Regions from separate parts of the Staphylococcus pseudintermedius genome, predicted to be linked through region 4. Evidence: riboswitches for the same ligand, from Rfam matches in the RefSeq annotation. Region 4 holds a riboswitch; each other region holds the start of a gene.

Region 1 (5,252 bases), 530 kb from region 4:
TCGCTGTATCCACTAATGTCAATATTTCAGATGCATTGCCTTTAATGACAGCCACATCAATTTCTTCTAAAAAGCGTTGACAAAAATCTTTACGGAATTGCGATGCGCCTACTGCAACAGGGTCAAAAACAATGGGTACACCCATTTGATTCGCAGACTTAGCAATGGTAAGCATGTCTTCACTATTTCTCGTGGTTAACGTACCTATATTGATTAATAAGCCTTGTGTTACCTTGAAAAAATCTACTGCTTCTTCTGGTGCTTCACTCATTGCCGGACTTGCCCCCATACTCAACAAACCATTGGCAGTAAAATTTTTGACGACATCATTTGTATAACAAACGACAAGGGGTTGTTGCTTTCTGACTGCTGCTAAATAATTCATGTTAATCCCACCCATTTAATTTTTCATATGCAAAGTGATTCACTGGACCTCGACCTTTACCAATTTCTGGTGTATGTTGAATCGCTAATGAGATGTATTTTTTTGCTTTAGCTACGGCGTCATAAACTGATTTTCCTTTAGCTAATTCGGCTGTGATGACGGCTGAAAATGTACATCCTGTGCCGTGTGTATGTTGCGTTGAAAAACGTTCACTTTTAAACTCGTAATGACCCTCTTGCGTAAATAAGTGATCGATGGCATCACCTTCTAAATGGCCACCTTTAATAATGACCCCTTTTGAACCAATATCATGAATGAAAAAGCGACCAACTTGATGAATTTTTTCCACCGAATCGATTGTAACACCAGCGATTTCTTCAGCTTCTGGAACATTAGGTGTTGCTACATCTGCATAAGGTAACAGTGTTTCTTTAAGACGATTTCGCACTTTTTGGTCCATTAAAGAATCACCACTTTTAGCAACCATAACTGGGTCAATCACATATGGAATATCCACCTTTTTCAAATTTGACGCAATCACTTCCATCATCTCTGGTGTCGGAATCATACCTGTCTTTAACGCATGTGGCATTTCATCATTAAAGACACTGGCTAATTGTTCTTCTAACCAACTTGCTTCTAAATTATGAATATGTTGTACACCCATTGAATTTTGAGCCACGATACTTGTCACTGCAGCCATACCATAGACACCACAAGAATGGAAAGATTTCAAGTCTGCCATCGCCCCTGCACCACCACTTGGATCTGTGCCTGCAATCGTTAGCGCAATTTTTGGTTTTTTCATCATTTTTCTCCTCCAAATTCCCATTTTTCAAGTTGATCGGCCATATTGAAAAAGTTTCGCTCATGAACCGTGCTTTGTAGAAAGTTTTGTCTTAATTGTTGTTGAACTTTTTCGGAACTCACTTCTGCATATGAATCAAGCCAACGATCAATATAGGACAACAACGTATCCATTTCTCTATTGTAAAAATCGAACCACCCTTTTAATGGATGATTGGCTTCAAAGTGATGATTTTCAATCGCCATTTTACCTAATCGTTGGTACACATATGGACATGGCGCCATTGCAGCAATGGTAAAAGCGACATTGTCAAAAGCATATGCGTTATAATACATATGTTTAATATAATGGTCGGCAGATGGATACCAATCCCCTCGTTGAATGATACTTTGATAATCTTCACCGACATAGTCCGCTAAAATATGATGCGCCTCTACCTCTCCAGAACTCGCAAACTGAATTTGTTCTGTTAAAAATTGAATTTCATCTTTCGTATCCACTTTAGGGATCAGCAGTGCATATATTTTAGCAAATTCATTCAAGTAACGTGAGTCTGCGCGTAAATAATGTTTAACTGATTCTGTCGCTATGTCCCCGTTAAGCATACCTTGTATAAAACCATCATGATAAATTTGTTCAATAATGGGTTGAGCTTCTTGTTTAATTTGTTCAGAAAAACGCATCTTCATTCTCCTTTAATATGAAAAAAGACTACGTTAAAAGTAGCCTTGTTCACACACTAAAGCATGCGTGTCCATGTGCTACTTCCCTACGTTGGTTTCATCCAAATCAGGTTCAGAGGGTCTGAATATCCATTCATCTCAGCCACAAATCGGCACCCCTAGTAGTCCTTCATTTTTTAGTTACCTTTAATGTATCAGAAACCTAACGCAAGTTCAATTATGTAAAAGCACTAAACAAATTGCGAAATATATGTATAATTTAACAAAACAAATGACTCTATTAGATTATTTTACATTTCTTATGAATCATTCGATAAATATTAATGAGAATAAAAGTGGTGATTGGCCACTAAATACATGCACGTATTTAATAGCCAATACACCTCATTTTAAGGTTGATAGATAGACAATTTAGGTAGCAGGTTATATACCAAATATCACTAGAGCTCAAGTCAATATGTTGAAGATAAAAGTAATGGTGTGAGATAAATCGAATTATTTCAATCGGAGTATATACTTTGAGAAGGGTTAATAAAAATAGGTGGGATGATCAAATATTGGAAAATCTTTGCTTGTTGCTTTGCTATTCATCGTTGAACTCATCTGTATTTGACTCTATCGTTACTGCACCAATTGGAGAGATTTGTGAAACGAGTAATTCTGTAGCATAACGTTTTTCATCATTATGAACATAACGTCTAGTTTGGATTTGCCCGCTTATGGCTACAGTTATCCCCTCTTGGATCGTTTCGTGAATTTGAAGAGCAATGTTACCGAACGCTTTACAATTTAAGTAATCAGTGATGGGCTTTTGTTTTTTACTTAAATACTCTCGCGTGACAGCAACGGTAAAGGTAACAAAGTAACTCTCTTCTTTTTCGTAAAAACTGGGCGGGCGGTTAATGATACCTACTGCTTGAAAATGGTTAATGTTGTTCACCTCCTGTACCCGTAATATAAACGTTTCATTGTGAAATGGCAAAATGCAAATTCATATAAAATTAAAGTATGTATCGAGGTATATTTAAGCCTTATCGAGAATTATTTTAAAAATTGCGTTATAATGAAAAGTACCATAGAAATTTCGTAAAGTTTTTTAAATGATATGGAGGTGGCTCCAATGAAGACGTTTAAAGCTGTTCGTTTTCAAATCGTTTCTGAAAATAGTAGCGTGGCTGAATATGAACTCCTAGACGGTGTAATTATTAATAAAGAGAATAGCGGTACGGGTTGGGTGTTAGAAATCGTTATTTCAGATATACATCAAGAACAGATGCAAGCGTACATGGAGGCAGAAACACTTTTAGATATTCGTGTTGTCATTACGCGACCGTCTAATGATCCTGCACTATTTGATGCAACAATCAAGCATATTACACCTTTAAATGGCAGCATTTCAGTTGTATTTGAATGTCATATTTATACATTGCGACAAGTTTATGCGGAAAATTTACTCGAGCAATTGGTCAATGAAGGCATGCAAGGTCAAGAGCTCATCACAACGTTCAATCGCATGATGAAATCTAAACCACGCCTTAAAGACGAACGACAATAAGATATGAGACTTACATACATGTACTATGTTCAAATTGAATCGTGAAAATGATTTACAAAGCAACCCATAAAAAAACACCTCATTATGAAGACGAGGTGGTTTTTTTATATTTGATTTATGCGTTTGGATCTTGTAATGCAAAAGTCAATTCACAACTACATGCAATTTGACCATCAACAGTTGCTTTTGCAGTACCTTTACCAATCGGCCCCTTGATTTTTGTAATTTCAACTTCTAACACTAAAGTATCGCCAGGCACCACTTGCTTTTTAAATCGACATTTATCAATTCCTGCAAATAAAGCGAGCTTTCCTTTGTTTTCTTCACTATTTAACATTGCTACTGCACCCGTTTGAGCCAACGCTTCAGTAATTAAAACGCCCGGCATAACCGCATAATCTGGAAAATGTCCTTGGAAAAACGGTTCATTACCAGAGACTTGTTTAATGCCTACACAACGCTGACCTGGTTCGTATTCAACCACTTTATCAATCAATAAAAATGGTTGTCTGTGCGGGATGATGTTTTTTATTTCATTATAATTAAAGATTGTTTCCATTAGTGATGTCCTCCAATTGTTTCGATGATATGTTGCCAAAACCTTAAATTAAATGTATTCAACACGTTATCATGGTTGATAATAAAGCCTGTCATTAAACCGACTACAAACATCATGATTGCGATAAAAACAAATAAAGTTAATTTAAAACTGGTTGAATCCATTAATGTTTGTAGCCCATATCTCCATTTAGTCATTAATTCTTTCAATATTGGCACCTAAAGATTTAAGCTTTCCATGAAAGTCAACATAACCACGGTCAAGGTGTTTTAACTCAGTGACAATCGTTTCACCATCAGCTACAAGTCCAGCTAAAATTAATGCTGCGGCAGCACGTAAATCGGTCGCTTTCACTTGTGCCCCTTGCAACGCACTTTTCCCTTCGATTTTAGCGCTACGACCTTCAACTGAAATTTGTGCGTTCATACGTTTGAATTCCGCCACATGCATAAAACGGTTTTCAAATACGGTTTCAGTCACCACTTTATGCCCTTCTGCTGTGAGGAGTAACGCCATCATTTGGGACTGCATATCTGTTGGGAAACCAGGATGTGGCAATGTTTTAATATCGACAGGCTGTAATTTTTTCGGTGCAGTCACTCGAATGCCCTCTTCTGTATAATCTAATTCGACACCCATTTCTTCTAATTTATATACGAGACTTGTCATGTGCTCTTTAATCGCACCTTTGACGAGCACATCACCGCGTGTAATGGCAGCTGCGATCATCAATGTACCGGCTTCAATACGGTCAGGAATGATAGCATGCTTCACCCCTTTTAATGATTCAACACCATTAATGATTACGGTATCGGTACCGGCACCTTTGATATCGCCGCCCATTTCATTGATATAGTTCGCTAAATCCACAATTTCTGGCTCTCTCGCAACATTTTCAATCACTGTACGCCCTTTTGCTAACGAAGCTGCCATCATGATGTTCTGTGTTGCACCGACACTTGGAAAGTCGAAATGAATTTCATTACCAACTAGTCCTTGAGGTGCCTCTGCGTAAATATATCCTGCTTCTTGATGAATTTCAGCACCAAGCGCTTCTAATCCTTTCAAATGTTGTTCAATCGGACGTGAACCAATCGCACATCCTCCTGGTAATGCGACTTTAGCTCGTCCTAAACGCGCCAATAACGGCCCCATAACTAAAATACTCGCTCTCATCTTACTCACATATTCATATGGCGCTTCTTCACTTAAATCTTTCGACGCATCAACAGTTACTGATTGTTGTTTTTCGTTATATTTAA
Region 2 (5,252 bases), 1.1 Mb from region 4:
CTTCTTCTAATTGATCATGCTGAAATAAATCCTCTTCCTCCACAAGTGGGTACTGATTGAAATATTTTTCTTCCTTACCTTTATTTAAAATAGCTGTCTTCATTTTATCAGCCTTTCTTTTCTTATCATTATTCTGATTTTAACACGGATGATTTCACAATGATATCTTTCACCCAAACACGCCATTATAAAAAGGACTAGGAAATGGTCTCCCTAGCCCTCATCAAGTCAAGCATTATTAATGTTTTTTAACTTGTGTATCCACGGGTTGTCTCAATTGTAAGACGAACGCGACAATTGCTGGTACTAACATTAATACAAGAATCGGTGTAATGAAAATAGATAATAATAGTCCGTGGAACAAAATGACAATGTATTCCGTTAACAATTTGAAGAATAAAATACTGATCATGAAAAGTTGTAAATAATAATACTTACCTCTTAACATTCTCACTACAGTTGTAAAAATAAAAACAATCGCCACGATGAGTAATAACAGCAAGCTCACCCATTCATAAACGTATTGCGTTTGAGATAACTGCCAGTCCCCTGACATAAATAGCGCATTACGGTTATTGAACTCTAGTAATATAAAGAATAACAGAATCACGCCACAAGCAATCATGACATAATTGCGGTTCAACCATTTAGGTCTTATTTTAAGAAACGTCGGAATGTCATCTTCTTCTAGTTTAGCCCATGAAAACCATTTTTTTCCTAGTGTTTCTCGCTTTTGACGTAACTTCTCTAAATCAATACTACGGCGTGTGCGACGTGAAATACCATGTGTGAATTCAGCCGTACGATCTTGAAAGTCTTTGAAATGGTTTTTAGAAGTATTCGTAAATTGATACTTTTTACTTCTTGAATACGCATTCGCTTCACCAGTGATTTCTTCTTCAGACACTGGTAATGCACGACGTAAAAAGAGAAAATTCCATACTGCCATTTGTCCTATCAACCATAAAACTACGAAAAATGTATTAATACTCAGAACGTCAATCGATGCAACATCTTTCGCTTCAATACGGGCATAGAGCGCTATTTGTGTAAGGATGTAACAAAGCCCATAACTGAATATAATCCATAAATAATGTTCTTTACGGTGCAATGGATTTAGTTCGTCTTTGTATGTGATATAACCAATATGTACAAGAAATGGAATAATAAAAATAAACGCAATCCAACCATAAACTTGAGACATGAAAATTAATGTTAATACGAAGAAAATAATGCCGACGAGTAAAAATAATATTGAAATGTCATAATCAAATCGTGTTGTATTCGTTAATGTCCGACCAATTAAAATCATTAAAATTCCAAACAATAAAATAACAATGCCGCTCGCAAGTGGAATGTCACCAATATATCGACTCATGACTCGAATGATTTCATTAAAGAATGCCATAATAAAATCCCACAAATTGTCGATGTTTGTGCTCGGTTGTTTGCCTGACTTAAACTGTTGAATGAGTGGAATATTAATAAAAATAATGATGCTTAATAAAATTGAAAGTCCACCGATAATATAGCTATAAATCACTTCGGTGTATTTGTTTAACAAAGACATCCTCTCACCTCAAAGCTATTATATACGAACTCTTGTCACCTGTCTTTATATTTCAAAAATATCAGTCTTCAGAATGACCTATTAAATTTAATCCATAATACTATAATAAAACGGATTTATTTTCAGTTTCAAATATCTTAATTATCTATGTGTTGTTTTTACCTTAAAATGATGCGTTAAGTATATCAAAGTTCATTTATTTTTATACGAGAATAGGAGATAAAATATTTAATATGTCTCTATAGCTAGGCGCACGTGATGTCCAATCCTCATTTCTGTATACATTTAATAAGGCGATGATGTTTAGGTTGTGCACATAAAGGTTATATTGATGATACAAACAATTTGAAAGGTAGGCGTTGGAAATGGGTGAAAAAGATATTAAAAAAGCTGCAGAACAAGCGAAGGATAAAGAGAAAGAATTGAAAGATAAGACTGAAGATGCGAAAGATGGTGCAGAGAAAACGAAAGATGATATTCAAAAAACATTTGAGTAAACTTTAATTTATGTTTAATGTGTGAGGAACAGGATGATTATGGCCTGTTCCTTTTTTCGTTTTAAATTATTTCTTTTTCATTTGTTTAATTTCATCGTTTCTTACAGATTGACAAACTAGCTCTTGCTTTCCCAAGGTCTTGACTCAACTAAGTTTGGCTTGATTTAAGTGTAAACTTGAGAGAAACCAAATTGGATTTTGGGAGCATTACAGAAATCTCATGTGTAACAAAGATTTCGTTTTCCTGCCCCCACAAGACTGAGTGGCCTTCTCAAAAATGCAAACATTGAGACTTAGGCAGCTACGTCGCTAAACAGTAACCACTATTAGAGTAAAGAAGTAACTATGAGTCATATACACGCATCCCTCGGGAGTCTCGAGCCGTCCCGTCAACCTTCAACGAGTCTCATTAACTATGATAGTGAAATGCTTTTAATGAAAAAATTAAATTCACCTCTCCTCAAATCGCTCGCCTCGTCATCAAAAACAAATTCTAACTTTGAATATGCATATCATCTTTATTACTTTAGGCTGCAGATGCTGGCAATTGTTTAAGTAGCTCAACTCTGACATAGACAGTGAAAGATTTTGAAAACTACGTCTAGTGTTTTTCTTCAAATACTGTCATTTATTGATGCACACTGATGTTGCATTTATCAAAATTCATTGGGGTCACTGTCGTATCCTACTTTATGCATATGAACTCACAGTGAGATCTTTCGTATTCATTTTTTCAATATATACATTTTTAATGGTTTAGGGTTTTTCAAATTTGAATCATCAGCCGTTTGAAACCTTGACTTTTCAATATTCTAGGTGTACATTGACATTATCAATTAAATACGCACACTAGGGGTGTGAAAGCTGAGATGAGGTGTCACCTCAAACCCTTTGAACCTGAACTAGATGATACTAGCGTAGGAAAGTGTTTTGTTATGATATGTATATTGTGCGGTGGACTTATGTCTGTCATACCAATAACGTATCCATATATCAATGAGCACATGATGCGCCTATCTTCAGTTTAAGATATGCGTATTTTTTATTTTTGGGAGGAATTTACATATGAAAAAAGGCTTAACGTTGTCAGACATCCTCGTCACTGTACTCGTATCCGTGATCTTTGCAGTGATTTATAATTTATGGTGGGCTGTCACAAATACTTTACAGCCATTAGGTTTACATCTTGATCAATTAATGTATGGTATGTGGTTTAGTGCTGCAGTCGTTGCATATCTCATTATTCCTAAAATGGGGATTGCATTATTAGCTGAATTTGCTGCAGGTGCTGGCGAAACAATTATGATGGGACGTTTTGATATCCCAACAATTATTTACGCTTTACTTCAAGGTTTGGCATGTGAGATTATTTTTGCGATTTTCCGCTACAAATCACGTGCTTTTATGGTCGCTATCCTTGCAGGTATGGCAGCCGCAATCATTAGTTTACCTATCGACTGGTACTATGGTTACTTAAATGAAGTTGCGACTTGGAACTTAATTCTACTGATTGCTTTTCGTATTATCAGTGGTGCTATATTAGCCGGTGTGTTCCCATACTTACTCGTTAAGGCATTGGATCAGACTGGCGTAACGAAACTGTTTCGTCCTGCTTCAAAAGACGATTACGATGCATTATAAGGGTGACTTATCGTGTTAAAAGTTAAAAATTTACGTTTAAAATACCCGAGCGCAGATTATAAAATTTTTGACGGGATTGACGTAGAAATCAAAGATAAAGAAAAAGTACTTTTACTTGGGCCATCTGGTTCGGGTAAAAGTACGTTACTCAATGTATTAAGTGGCATTGTGCCGAACTTAATTGATTTACCAATGAAATATGATGCATTAGAAATTGCTGAAAATTCAGGTGTCATTTTCCAAGACCCGGATTCGCAGTTTTGTATGCCACAAGTGAACGAAGAGTTAGCCTTTATTTTAGAAAACCAACAAATTCCACGTCACGACATGGACAGCCGTATCCATGAAGCATTAAATCATGTCGGTCTTGATGTAAATCCAAAGCAACGTATTCATCAATTAAGCGGCGGTATGAAACAAAAATTAGCGATTGCGGGAACGTTACTTCAAGGGGCAGATACATTGTTTCTTGACGAACCGACTGCGATGTTAGATGTAGAAGCGACCGAAAATTTATGGAATCTTTTAAAGGATTTGTGGGAGGACAAGACCGTACTCATTGTCGAACACAAGGTAGAACATATTTGGCAACATGTCGATCGTGTCATACTGATGAATCATCACGGCCATATTATCCAACAAGGCACGCCTGAATATATTATGGCGCATTACGAATCTTTATTAAGTGAATATGGTGTGTGGCATCCAAAAGCGTGGTCACATGCACCTATGCCTCAACATCCCGTTCAATCTACTGCTCAAAATTTTTATTTTTCATTCGAACAAGGCGCGATACAAAGGGGCCGTCGTACATTATATGAAGTAGACGCATTACATATTGAACCGAGAGAATGGATAACACTCACTGGGAAAAATGGATCAGGTAAGACATCGCTATTAGAGTCGATGATGCAATTGATACGTTATAAGGGGAACATGCATTATGGCGGGCAGAAATTAACTAGAATTAAAGATGCCGCGCAACATATGTTTTTAGTGTATCAAAATCCTGAACTGCAATTTATACAAAATAGTGTGTTTGATGAAATATGGGTCAACTATCACCATATGGATCCTGAACACGCGAAAGCAAAAACTGCAGAAATGTTAGCACTACTTGATTTGGAGCATGTGTCGAGTCAACACCCATTTGAATTATCTATGGGGCAAAAACGTCGACTGAGTGTCGCTACCGCACTAAGTACCAATGCAGATATTATTTTATTAGATGAACCGACATTCGGCTTAGACAGTCACAATACGTTTAAATTAATTGAATTGTTCCAAAGTCGTATTGCGCAAGGTCAGACGATTTTAATGGTCACGCACGACGCACATATTATCGAACGTTACCCTACTCGTCGGATAGAAGTCAAAGAAGGCAAACTTTATGAAGTCGAGGAGGTGCGCACATGATTGAATCTTGGAAAACACGTCACACGTTCATGGATGATGTGAATATCGTCACCAAATTGTTTTTAGGCGTCGCACTTTTCTTCTTCATTATTTTCGTTCATCATTTTGACGTCATGATTTATCTTGCG
Region 3 (5,252 bases), 720 kb from region 4:
TGTGACTTCTTTACTTATGGTCGCTTCAAATTGTCCTGGAGCTAACCTGAATTGAAACACACCGCCACATAACAATTGCGTAGACTTAAGCTGTTTATTTTGCAGACGCGTGAACTGATGCTGGGCACATACGGAACAGTCTGCTTCTTTAAGACTTTGAATCGAAATTTTTTTCACTTTTCCTTGATGAATATCACTCGTCGTCATTTGGTAAGAAAAATCACCATGCATCAAGTAATAGAAGACTTCTGCCACGACAAAACTACTCGCCAAATGAACAGCGGGTGGCAAGACGCCGTTAAGGTCACAACTTTCCATCGTCTCGGGCACATCCGGCATCACACAATGTAAACAAGGCCCGTCATGACTGATAGGAAAGACACTCAACTGACTTCCCACGACTGCACCATAAATATAAGGAATATCCAATTTCCGTGTTGCTTCATTCACTAAATAACGTGTTTCAAAACGATCCAAGCCATCAAGTACCATATCCGGTTGCAGTTCCTCAAGAATGCCTTCAATATTTCGTGCTGTCACTTCTTCGTATAACGGTTCTATTGTGACTTCATGATTCATCATCGCGAGTCGTTCTTTTAGCGCAAATACTTTCGGCTTCATCGCTTCAGCATCCGCTTCAACATAGCCACTTTGACGGTGTAAGTTAGATAAATGTACCACATCTTTATCGACGATGGTCAATTTACCGACACCACTTCTTACCAATTGTTCAGCGATGCCACTGCCTAAAGCGCCGACACCGATGACAAAGACGTGTAATTGTTGCAATCGACGTTGGCTCTGTTCTCCAAAATGCTGGAAGCGAATTTGTCTATGATAGCGTGTCATTATAAAAAGCCTAACCCCTCAGATGGACTAGATTGCACAGCATTATAACGAATTGGGATACGGCCTGCTTCGTAGCTCAAACGACCCGCTTCGATTCCTTTTTTCATCGCTTCAGCCATTTTCACTGGATCTTGCGCACGAGATACAGCTGAATTGAGCAAAATCGCATCTGCACCAAGTTCCATCGCTTCGGCACAGTCTTTGGCTGAACCAATACCTGCATCTACAATAACGGGTACCTCGCACTTTTCAATAATATAACGGAGGTTCAGTGGATTTGTAATACCACGACCTGTACCGATTGGAGAAGCAAGTGGCATTACCGCATGAACACCTAAACTTTCGAGTCGCTTGGCTAACACGACATCATCTGAAATATATGGACAAACAATGTAGCCTTTTTCTAATAAAATTTCACAAGCTTTGTACGTTTCGAGTGGGTCAGGTAATAACGTATCATCATCGCCAATTACTTCGACCTTAATCATGTCACACACGCCAGCTTCACGCGCTAATTCGGCAATACGCACCGCTTCTTCTGCCGTTTTCGCACCTGCTGTATTAGGAAATGTTGTAAACTTAGATAAATCGACATTCGCCAATGGGTTCGGTAAGCTTCGGTCATATAAACTCATACGTCTGACCGCAAATGTCAGCACTTCTGTTTCGGATGCTTCAATGGCCTTAGACTGGATCGCTTCACTTTCAAATTTTCCTGTCCCTAAAAATAATCTTGAATGAAATGTTAAATCTCCAATTTTAAACATATGTTAACCGCCTCCCACAAATTCTAACAATTCTAATCGATCATCTTGCTGTACTTCAGTTGTGGCCCATGCAGAACGTTTCACGACTGCTGCATTACGTTCGACTGCCATCCGTTTCGCTTCGATACCGAAATGGTCTAAAATGTCTTGTACCGTTGTGCCTTCTTCAAATTGTTGCTGCTCTCCATTTACAAAAACTTCCATTCATTTCACCTTCTTTAATGACCAATAATCAACCATTTTTTCAAACGATTGAAGTTCATACCCAAATGCACTGCTCATACACGCGATTCCTGTAAAATGAGACGATATCTGTTGTACTGTGTCAGCTGTAATGCCCCCCAATGCCACTACCGGAAAATCAATAGCTAAAACTTCATCCACTTCAAGTTGTGTGCGCGGTGGCAAGTCAGGTTTTGAAGAGGTTGGAAAAAGGTGTCCGAATAACACAAAATCTAATTGCTGCGCTTTTGCGTCACGAACCATCGCTGCTGAATGTGTCGACATGCTCACTTGATAATGAGGCTGTACTTGTTTTAATAACGTAGCACGGTGATCTCCCTCTTTAAAATGCACATTGGAAATGCTGAGTTCCATCGCTAATGTCACATCCGTATGATCCGTATGGATAATCACTTTAGACTTTGGAAAGCCATTCGCCAATAACTGGATGAGCCATTGCTTGAGTGCGTGTCGATTCATCGGCGTCCGTAAAATGACACCTGCAATCTGACTTTCAATAACACAGAGCCGTTTGATATGCCAGTCGTCTAATACAACATACGGTGTAATCACAATCATCATTGCCTTTTCCCTCTCTTTCCCTTCACAATAAAAAAACTACTCCCCCGTTATTTACAACAGAAAAGTAGCCTCATTTGACACGAATACAGCCACTTTCCTACGCCAGTACGAACTGGATCAGGTTCAGGAATTTTGAAATCAACATTTCAATCTCAGCCATTATGAACGGCACTTCCAGTGGATTATTTGAAATATTCAATTGTTTTATCGTTTCATGATACGAGCTAATTCTAACACATAACGAATAATGTGGAAAAGGTTTATAAATAAATTAAAGCCTAATTCTCGTGGTGAAAACTGACCTCGCTTCATACGATTGAAGTCATAAAGTGTGTACAGTAAAAATAGTAATAACCCGACAACTGCAATCATCGTATAATAAACTGGGCTGTGAATCCACCAACCTACAAGACTTGCTAAAATAAGCGCGATTAATGTCACGAATAAATATTTGCCTAAGCTCGACGCATCTTTAATCCAGAAATAACCGAGAATACCAAAAATGACGAATCCAGATACGGCTAAAATCACCATATTGAAAAATAAACGCGCACCTAAATCTTGCAATGTATACATAAATGCCGCATAGGATAATAATCCGACGACAATGGTATAAATGTGAGAAATAATCGGGCCACTAAAGCGCACACGTTGAAATACCATTGATGCTAAGATTAAGACGAGTAGTCCGATAGAAAGTGGTTGTCGCCATGCTATGGGCAAAAATTGTCCAAAATATGTTGAAATCCCAAAAATTAGCCAATAATACATAAAAAACAACCATACTTTGCCGTAAGCAGAACGGCGTTGATTTTGTGTTGCCATCTCATTTTGCCTCCTTTCCTTCTATTTTATGATATGTCACAGCAGAATCAAATGCAGAAATGATACAACTATTCCATTGATAAAGACTACATTTATATTACAAAAACTTTAATTATCTCAAAAGATTTACAAATCAAATTTTCTATAAATTGGATAGTGACAACATTCAAGGACAATACGACAGTAAAACTATATTTTCCGCAATATTACAGATTCGTAACATCTCCCCTATATGATAATATTTTTGTTATCATAATGATTGAATTAATAATCAAATTACACATTTCGTTATTCATTGCTCAACACATCTTATCATTCGTGTAAATAAGGAGGCAATACTTTGAAAAAACTCGCATTTGCATGTACGTTGACTTCAGGTGCGGCAGCCGTCGCTATGCTCAATCATCAAGATGCCGACGCGTCAACACAATACACAGTCCAATCTGGTGATTCACTTTGGTCCATCGCGCAAAAATATGGCACAACAGTTGATGCACTTAAGCAATCCAATCAATTACAAAACAACATGGTCTTCCCTGGCCAAGTCTTATCTATCGGGGGCGGTAGTGGTGCACAATCTTCTGCGACAGTACCGCAACAAACTGGAGGCACATACACTGTACAAGCTGGCGAATCTTTAAATGTCATTGCCACAAAATATGGTGTGTCTGTTCAAGATTTAATGCGTGCTAACGGATTAACGAACTACCTAATCCATCCTAACCAACAACTTCAAATCCCTGGTGGCAACGGTGGCAACACTGCACCAAAAACAGGTGGTGCTGGCGGTACAGGTAGTATCTCAACAAGCGGTCAATACAATACACCTACATTTAACCATCAAAACTTATACGACTGGGGTCAATGTACATATCATGTATTTGATCGTCGTGCACAAATCGGTCAACCTATTAGTACGTATTGGTGGAACGCTGATCATTGGGCAGCTAATGCCGCAGCAGATGGTTATACAGTAGACCATAATCCAACAACGGGTTCAATTATGCAAAACTTTGAAGGTCCTGTGGGTCACGTTGCTTTTGTTGAACGTGTGAACTATGATGGTAGTATTTTAATTTCAGAAATGAACTACAATACGCCACCAGGACAACAAGATTATCGTACAATCCCAGCATCAATTGCTTCATCATACAATTATATTCATTAATATTGTAAAAAGAGATTAACTAAGGTGTTTTCGTACATCATTAGTTAATCTTTTTTTTATTCCCCAATTAACGAAAATGCACATTGTGTTTTTATAGTTTGTCAAAGTCTGTGCGACGTTTGTGAGAAGCGCACCCTCTTTGCCAGAGCAACACGACGACACCTTTGTCACAAACAAGAACTTTGTACTATTCCCCAAAATAATTGGCATCAAAAAGAAGCCAAGACATACATCTCAGCTCCTTGCTTATATATTTATCGTTATAAGAATAAATTTAAAATGAAGTAAAAAGTACCGGCAATCAATGCAGAAATAGGTAAAGTAATCACCCATGTCACAATCATACGTTTCGCTGTATTCCAGTGCACACCTTTAATTCGATTCGATGAGCCCACACCGAGAATTGAAGATGAAACAACGTGTGTTGTTGACAATGGGAAATGTAACGATGATGCGACAAAGATTGTTAACGCTGATGCTAAGTCTGCTGACGCCCCATTTGCAGGACGGATTTTCATGATATTGCCACCGACTGTTTTAATGATTTTCCAACCACCGACTGCTGTACCTAAGCCCATTGCAGCAGCACAGGCTACTTTTACCCATAATGCTGGCTCGACACTTGTTTGCATATTCGCTACGATTAACGCCATTGTAATGATACCCATTGACTTTTGCGCATCATTCGTCCCGTGTGAGAACGACTGTAAAGACGCAGTGAAAATTTGAAAAATACGGAAGTTACGATTCGTACGTGTCAAATTCGCATTTCTAAATACACGTTTGACAAGCGTATACATGACAAAACCTACAACGAACGCAATCACAGGTGATAAAAT
Region 4 (5,252 bases):
TTACACGATTGGACTGGACAATGGATCGTGTCGCTATCAGTATTACTCGTGACAGGTCTTGCGATTATGACAATTGGATCAAGATCAGGACGAAACACAACTATTGAAAAGACATTAGAACCTTAACGCTTGATTTGACTTAGCATATTTTCAAGTTTCTCGAGTTGTTCTTACATTCTCATCACTTTTCATCCAATTTAAAAGACAGGCGTGGTTTGAATGATTTTTCAAACTGACGTCTGTCTTTCCGTTTGCTTAAAACGTTTTTTTATCATGAAATTAACCCCATCTTTCTTCAAAGCGGCCGACTTTCCACACGACCATCGCAATAATCCATGAAAGTATGAGCACGACGACTAATGCATAGCCGAGCCAACCGAAATCTAGTTGGGTCACCCAGCCGAGAAAACCATTTTTCCAATGCCACTTTTCACCCAGTAATTGCATGATTTCTACGCCACCGATTAGTAGTGCGGCAACGACTGAAATGGCTGTCATCGTAATGTTATAGAAGATTTTACGTGCAGGTTTGTCAAATGCCCAATGATACGCGTTTGTCATCAATACCCCATCCAATGTGTCTAACAAACTCATCCCCGCCGCAAACAATATAGGTAACGCGATAATCCCTAAAAACGGTACAGTATGTTGCGCTGCCCCCGCTGATAATGCGAGTAATGACACTTCACTCGCATTATCAAAACCAAGTCCAAATAAGAAACCTAATGGGAAAATGTGCCAACTTTTTTGAATAAACTGGAAGAGTGGTCGAACAAAACGCATAACTAAGCCACGCGATTCGATGAGTTCATCCATTTGTGCGTCTGTAATATTTCTTTGACTTAATTGACGGAATAATTGAATCAGTTGCACTAAAATGACTAAGTTTAAAATACCAATTAACAATAAAAAGACACCTGAAACAATAGTACCGATTAATCCACCTGTCGTTTGAAAGCTTTCCATATGACGTTGTGCCCAAGTCACCGCAATACCTAGAGCAGCGGCCATTAAGAAAACAACGGAGGAATGCCCTAATGAAAAGTAAAAACCTACACCCATTGGATTTTGTTTTTGTTGGAGTAATTTGCGCACGGTATTATCAATCGCCGCAATATGGTCCGCATCAAACGCATGACGCAATCCGAGTGTATAAGCAATCACCCCCATGCTCATTAATAACGGATATTGCGCGCCTCCAATCCACATTAATACAATACCGACAATATGTAATAAAATGACAATGCCGAGATAAGGATAGGCATGTTTGATATTTTTTGTGTTATTCATTTCATTTTCACCTATTTCTATTTTGAGATAATAAAATCATACAACTTTTTCCCATAATTTCAAATTTTTAGCTGTAATACATCTATAGAAAACATTTAGAGAATAATGATATTTTTTATATAACACAAAACTTGTATACCTACCAAACAAGCAAAAATAAAATGAATAGAGGCTGGGAAAACTATATTGATCCCACCCTCTTCCTTATTTCGATTAATGGTAAATCTTACTTCCTTGTGCTTTAAATTCTTCAGCCATTTCTTGCATCCCTGCTAATTTTTCTTTATGCGCATCACGGATATTGTGAGAAATACGCATTGAACAGAATTTCGGTCCACACATACTACAGAAATGCGCCACTTTAGCTGATTCTGCCGGCAATGTTTCATCATGAAAAGCACGTGCGCGTTCAGGATCAAGCGATAAGTTAAACTGATCTATCCATCTAAATTCAAAGCGGGCTTTACTAATCGCATCATCTCGATCTGTCGCACCCGGTAACCCTTTAGCGATATCAGCGGCATGTGCGGCGATTTTGTACGTCACGACGCCATCACGCACGTCCTCTTTATTCGGTAAGCCGAGATGCTCTTTAGGTGTCACATAACATAACATCGCTGTCCCATGACTCGCGATTTGAGCTGCACCAATCGCTGATGTGATGTGGTCATATGCCGGTGCAATATCGGTTGTTAGCGGTCCGAGTGTATAAAATGGCGCTTCTTTACAATAAAAGTCTGCCAACTCTTGGTTTTCTTTAATTTTATGCATCGGTACATGCCCAGGTCCTTCTATCATCACTTGGACATCGTGTTCCCAAGCAATATCGGTCAATTCACCTAACGTTTTCAGTTCAGCAATTTGACTTTCATCATTTGCATCATAAATCGAACCCGGACGTAAACCATCACCTAATGACACCGCAATATCATAACGGTTCAATATTTGACAAATTTCATCAAAATGCGTGTATAAAAAGCTTTCTTCGTGATGGGCCAAACACCATTGCGCCATAATTGAGCCACCACGAGACACGATGCCTGTTAAACGATCCACTGTTAATGGCACATAGCGTAATAAGACACCTGCATGAATCGTAAAGTAATCCACACCTTGTTCAGCTTGTTCAATTAAAGTATCTCGATATATTTCCCAGGTTAAGTCTTCCGCGATACCGTTCACTTTTTCCAACGCTTGATAAATCGGCACCGTACCAACTGGAACTGGCGAGTTACAGATTAAATACTCTCGTGTCGCATGAATGTTTTTTCCTGTCGATAAGTCCATCATCGTATCAGCCCCCCAATGAATCGCCCAGACTAACTTTTCAATTTCTGCTTCAATAGAGGACGATACAGCAGAGTTACCGATATTTGCATTAATCTTCACTTGAAAGTTTTTACCGATAATCATGGGTTCTGATTCAGGATGATTGATGTTGTTCGGAATAATCGCGCGCCCTCTCGCAATCTCATCTCTGACAAATTCTGGACTGACATTTTCACGTGCTGCAACGAACTTCATTTCTTTAGTGATGATACCTTGTTTCGCATAATACATTTGTGTCACGCGTTTCCCCTCTTGTGCACGTCTCGGTTGATATTTGAATGGATGTTCAACAATATTTTTATGCGTTGCTGAATGGTAACCATTGTCGATTGATTGCACACGACGGCCTTCATAATGTTCGACATCTTGACGGTCTTCAATCCAATTTGTGCGCAGTGCCGGAATGCCTTTCGTAACATCGACTTCATATGTGTCATCATGATAAGGCCCCGCTGTATCATAGACGATGAAAGGTTCATTTTCCGTTGTCCCTTGTTCAGTTACTGTTTCAGACAATGCGATTTGGCGAAATGGGACTTGAATATCCGCATCTTCACCTTGCTTAAAAATACGTTGACTTGCTGGAAAGTTTTTCTTTAATTCAATTTGTTCTTGTTTCATTCCATTAACCCCCTCTGACTTCACTAAGAGGCATTAACAACACTGAAAATAATAGGCAAAATAAAAACGCACTCAGAATAATTCTAAAGTGCGTACGAAAACGAACGAATCTATTAAAATGCGTCAAAAGTGAGTCCAAATCATGTATGTTGCATCACAACACGATTTCGCCTGACAAATGCGCACCAGTCAGTCATGAAGGTTTCGTTTGCTTCCCTACGCTAGTATGATCTAGATCAGGTTCAAAGGGTTGAGGCGTTCACCTCTTTCAGCGCATTAATGGCACCCCTAGCAAGTTCAATTTTTAGTTTTACAACAGTATCGTATCACTAAAAATGTAAAATGACAATTACTATCATAAAATTGATTGAATTATTTTATTTTTGTCATTTGATTATCAAATTAAGTAGAATATAGTTTTCTATATATTGCTTTTATATACTTCTTCAATATAAACAAAAAGTTGATCAATGTGTTATCTAAATAACCACCAAACGATACCTTGCATATATGAAATATACACATCCATCAAATTTGACGTAAAATATTCTGACATCCATAAAAATTCGGCTATTTGTTTCTTGGCTGTATTTAACGCATGATTGGCATCTGGGTGAGACTCCCGAGGGATCAGATGGCCCGGAAAATCCACCAACGCGTCGTCTCATGTAACTGTATAAACAAAGCGTTGGTTAGTTGAAGGGTCAGTCCCTGGGAACGCGAACCTTTGATGACAATCGTAATATCAAGTTCAAATACAAAAAAAGTTTATAAAATCGGGGACAGTAGTTTTGCGATAGACTGCTTGAATTTCACCCAATTTGAGCGGGCCGCATAACGTTCTGGTGTCAATTTTTTCGACACTTTCAAATCTTCTTTAAACGCTGCTATTAATGTTTGCGCAATCTCTTCGTTATACATAATCGCATTGACTTCAAAGTTCAGTTTAAAGCTTCGTTCGTCCATATTCGCTGAACCGACCGATGCGACTTCACCATCAATGACCATCATTTTAGAGTGAATAAAGCCGTTTTCATACGTGTACACATTGACGCCATCCTTCATCAGTTGCGCGACTGTCGTTAACGTCGCCCAGTGCACAAACGGTTGATCTGGCTTATTAGGGACGATCAGATGAATGTCAACGCCTGCTTTGGCGGCAATACGTAAGGCATTCACATAACCAATGTCTGGCACAAAATAAGGTGAATGCATGTAAATGGTGGACTTCGCATTCATAATCATTTTCAAATATGCAAATTCAAGTTGCGGCCACTCTCTGTCTGGTCCGCTTAAACCAAGTTGCAATGCGACGTTTCCATCTTTACGTGCATTTTTAGGGAAGTATCGAGATATGTATTTCAATTGTTCGTCTTCATCTACTTGTGAGTTCCAATCATGAATAAAACTCAATTGTAATGCGTCTACCCCGTCACCTTGAATGCGCAAATGTGTATCACGCCAGTAACCCATTTTCTTGTCTAAACCGAGGTATTCATCTCCAATATTAAAGCCACCGACATACCCAATATCGCCATCAATGACAACATTTTTACGGTGGTTCCGATTGTTCACACGGAAATTGATAAATGGAATGATTTTTGCATGGAAAAAGGCTTCCACTTCAACACCCGCATCAACCAAACCTTTTAATTTTGACTTTCTCAGTTGTTTAGAACCGACCGCATCATACAACAACTTCACTTCGAGGCCTTCCCGAGCTTTGTCTTTCAATATTTGAAGTATCTCAGTACCTAACCCATCCATATTTAAAATATAAAACTCCATATGAATGTATTGTTGCGCATCTTTCAAGTCTTGTTTCATTCGATTAAATAATTCATGGCCATCTGTAAAAATGGAGACATGATTGTTTTCACTTAAAAAGCTCGCTTCTCGTGTTAACATCATTTCAACCAAATCAGATTGCTTCTCTACTACAGGATTATCTGTACTAAATTGTTTATTTTTAAAGTTTTCTTTTTGGTCTTTAACACGTGTCCTTGCATCTT

What was found. A riboswitch is a leader RNA that binds a small molecule or an ion and turns the genes downstream of it on or off. The one in region 4 is predicted to bind thiamine pyrophosphate.
Region 1: another riboswitch for thiamine pyrophosphate. It lies ahead of tenA (thiaminase II); the one in region 4 lies ahead of thiC (phosphomethylpyrimidine synthase ThiC).
Region 2: another riboswitch for thiamine pyrophosphate. It lies ahead of P3U61_RS08320 (ECF transporter S component); the one in region 4 lies ahead of thiC (phosphomethylpyrimidine synthase ThiC).
Region 3: another riboswitch for thiamine pyrophosphate. It lies ahead of P3U61_RS10025 (thiamine phosphate synthase); the one in region 4 lies ahead of thiC (phosphomethylpyrimidine synthase ThiC).

The regions. Positions count from the first base shown of each region.
Region 1 covers NZ_CP120150.1:796,042-801,293, reverse strand. Annotated here, with positions in the region: gene thiM (hydroxyethylthiazole kinase) at 1-385, opposite strand, end outside; gene thiD (bifunctional hydroxymethylpyrimidine kinase/phosphomethylpyrimidine kinase) at 387-1,193, opposite strand; gene tenA (thiaminase II) at 1,193-1,876, opposite strand; TPP riboswitch at 1,943-2,046, opposite strand; gene P3U61_RS03595 (single-stranded DNA-binding protein) at 2,460-2,816, opposite strand; gene P3U61_RS03590 (YwpF-like family protein) at 2,997-3,431, shown strand; gene fabZ (3-hydroxyacyl-ACP dehydratase FabZ) at 3,547-3,990, opposite strand; gene P3U61_RS03580 (DNA-directed RNA polymerase subunit beta) at 3,990-4,208, opposite strand; gene murA (UDP-N-acetylglucosamine 1-carboxyvinyltransferase) at 4,180-5,252, opposite strand, start outside.
Region 2 covers NZ_CP120150.1:1,753,734-1,758,985, forward strand. Annotated here, with positions in the region: gene P3U61_RS08305 (class I SAM-dependent rRNA methyltransferase) at 1-103, opposite strand, end outside; gene auxA (lipoteichoic acid stability factor AuxA) at 239-1,570, opposite strand; gene graF (glycopeptide resistance-associated protein GraF) at 1,936-2,067, shown strand; TPP riboswitch at 2,909-3,008, shown strand; gene P3U61_RS08320 (ECF transporter S component) at 3,133-3,708, shown strand; gene P3U61_RS08325 (ABC transporter ATP-binding protein) at 3,721-5,124, shown strand; gene P3U61_RS08330 (energy-coupling factor transporter transmembrane component T family protein) at 5,121-5,252, shown strand, end outside.
Region 3 covers NZ_CP120150.1:2,116,309-2,121,560, forward strand. Annotated here, with positions in the region: gene P3U61_RS10010 (ThiF family adenylyltransferase) at 1-849, opposite strand, end outside; gene P3U61_RS10015 (thiazole synthase) at 849-1,616, opposite strand; gene thiS (sulfur carrier protein ThiS) at 1,620-1,820, opposite strand; gene P3U61_RS10025 (thiamine phosphate synthase) at 1,821-2,420, opposite strand; TPP riboswitch at 2,498-2,606, opposite strand; gene P3U61_RS10030 (Bax inhibitor-1/YccA family protein) at 2,625-3,245, opposite strand; gene P3U61_RS10035 (LysM peptidoglycan-binding domain-containing protein) at 3,586-4,413, shown strand; gene P3U61_RS10040 (inorganic phosphate transporter) at 4,674-5,252, opposite strand, start outside.
Region 4 covers NZ_CP120150.1:264,767-270,018, reverse strand. Annotated here, with positions in the region: gene P3U61_RS01070 (CynX/NimT family MFS transporter) at 1-126, shown strand, start outside; gene P3U61_RS01065 (HoxN/HupN/NixA family nickel/cobalt transporter) at 280-1,290, opposite strand; gene thiC (phosphomethylpyrimidine synthase ThiC) at 1,504-3,240, opposite strand; TPP riboswitch at 3,437-3,540, opposite strand; gene cls (cardiolipin synthase) at 4,009-5,252, opposite strand, start outside.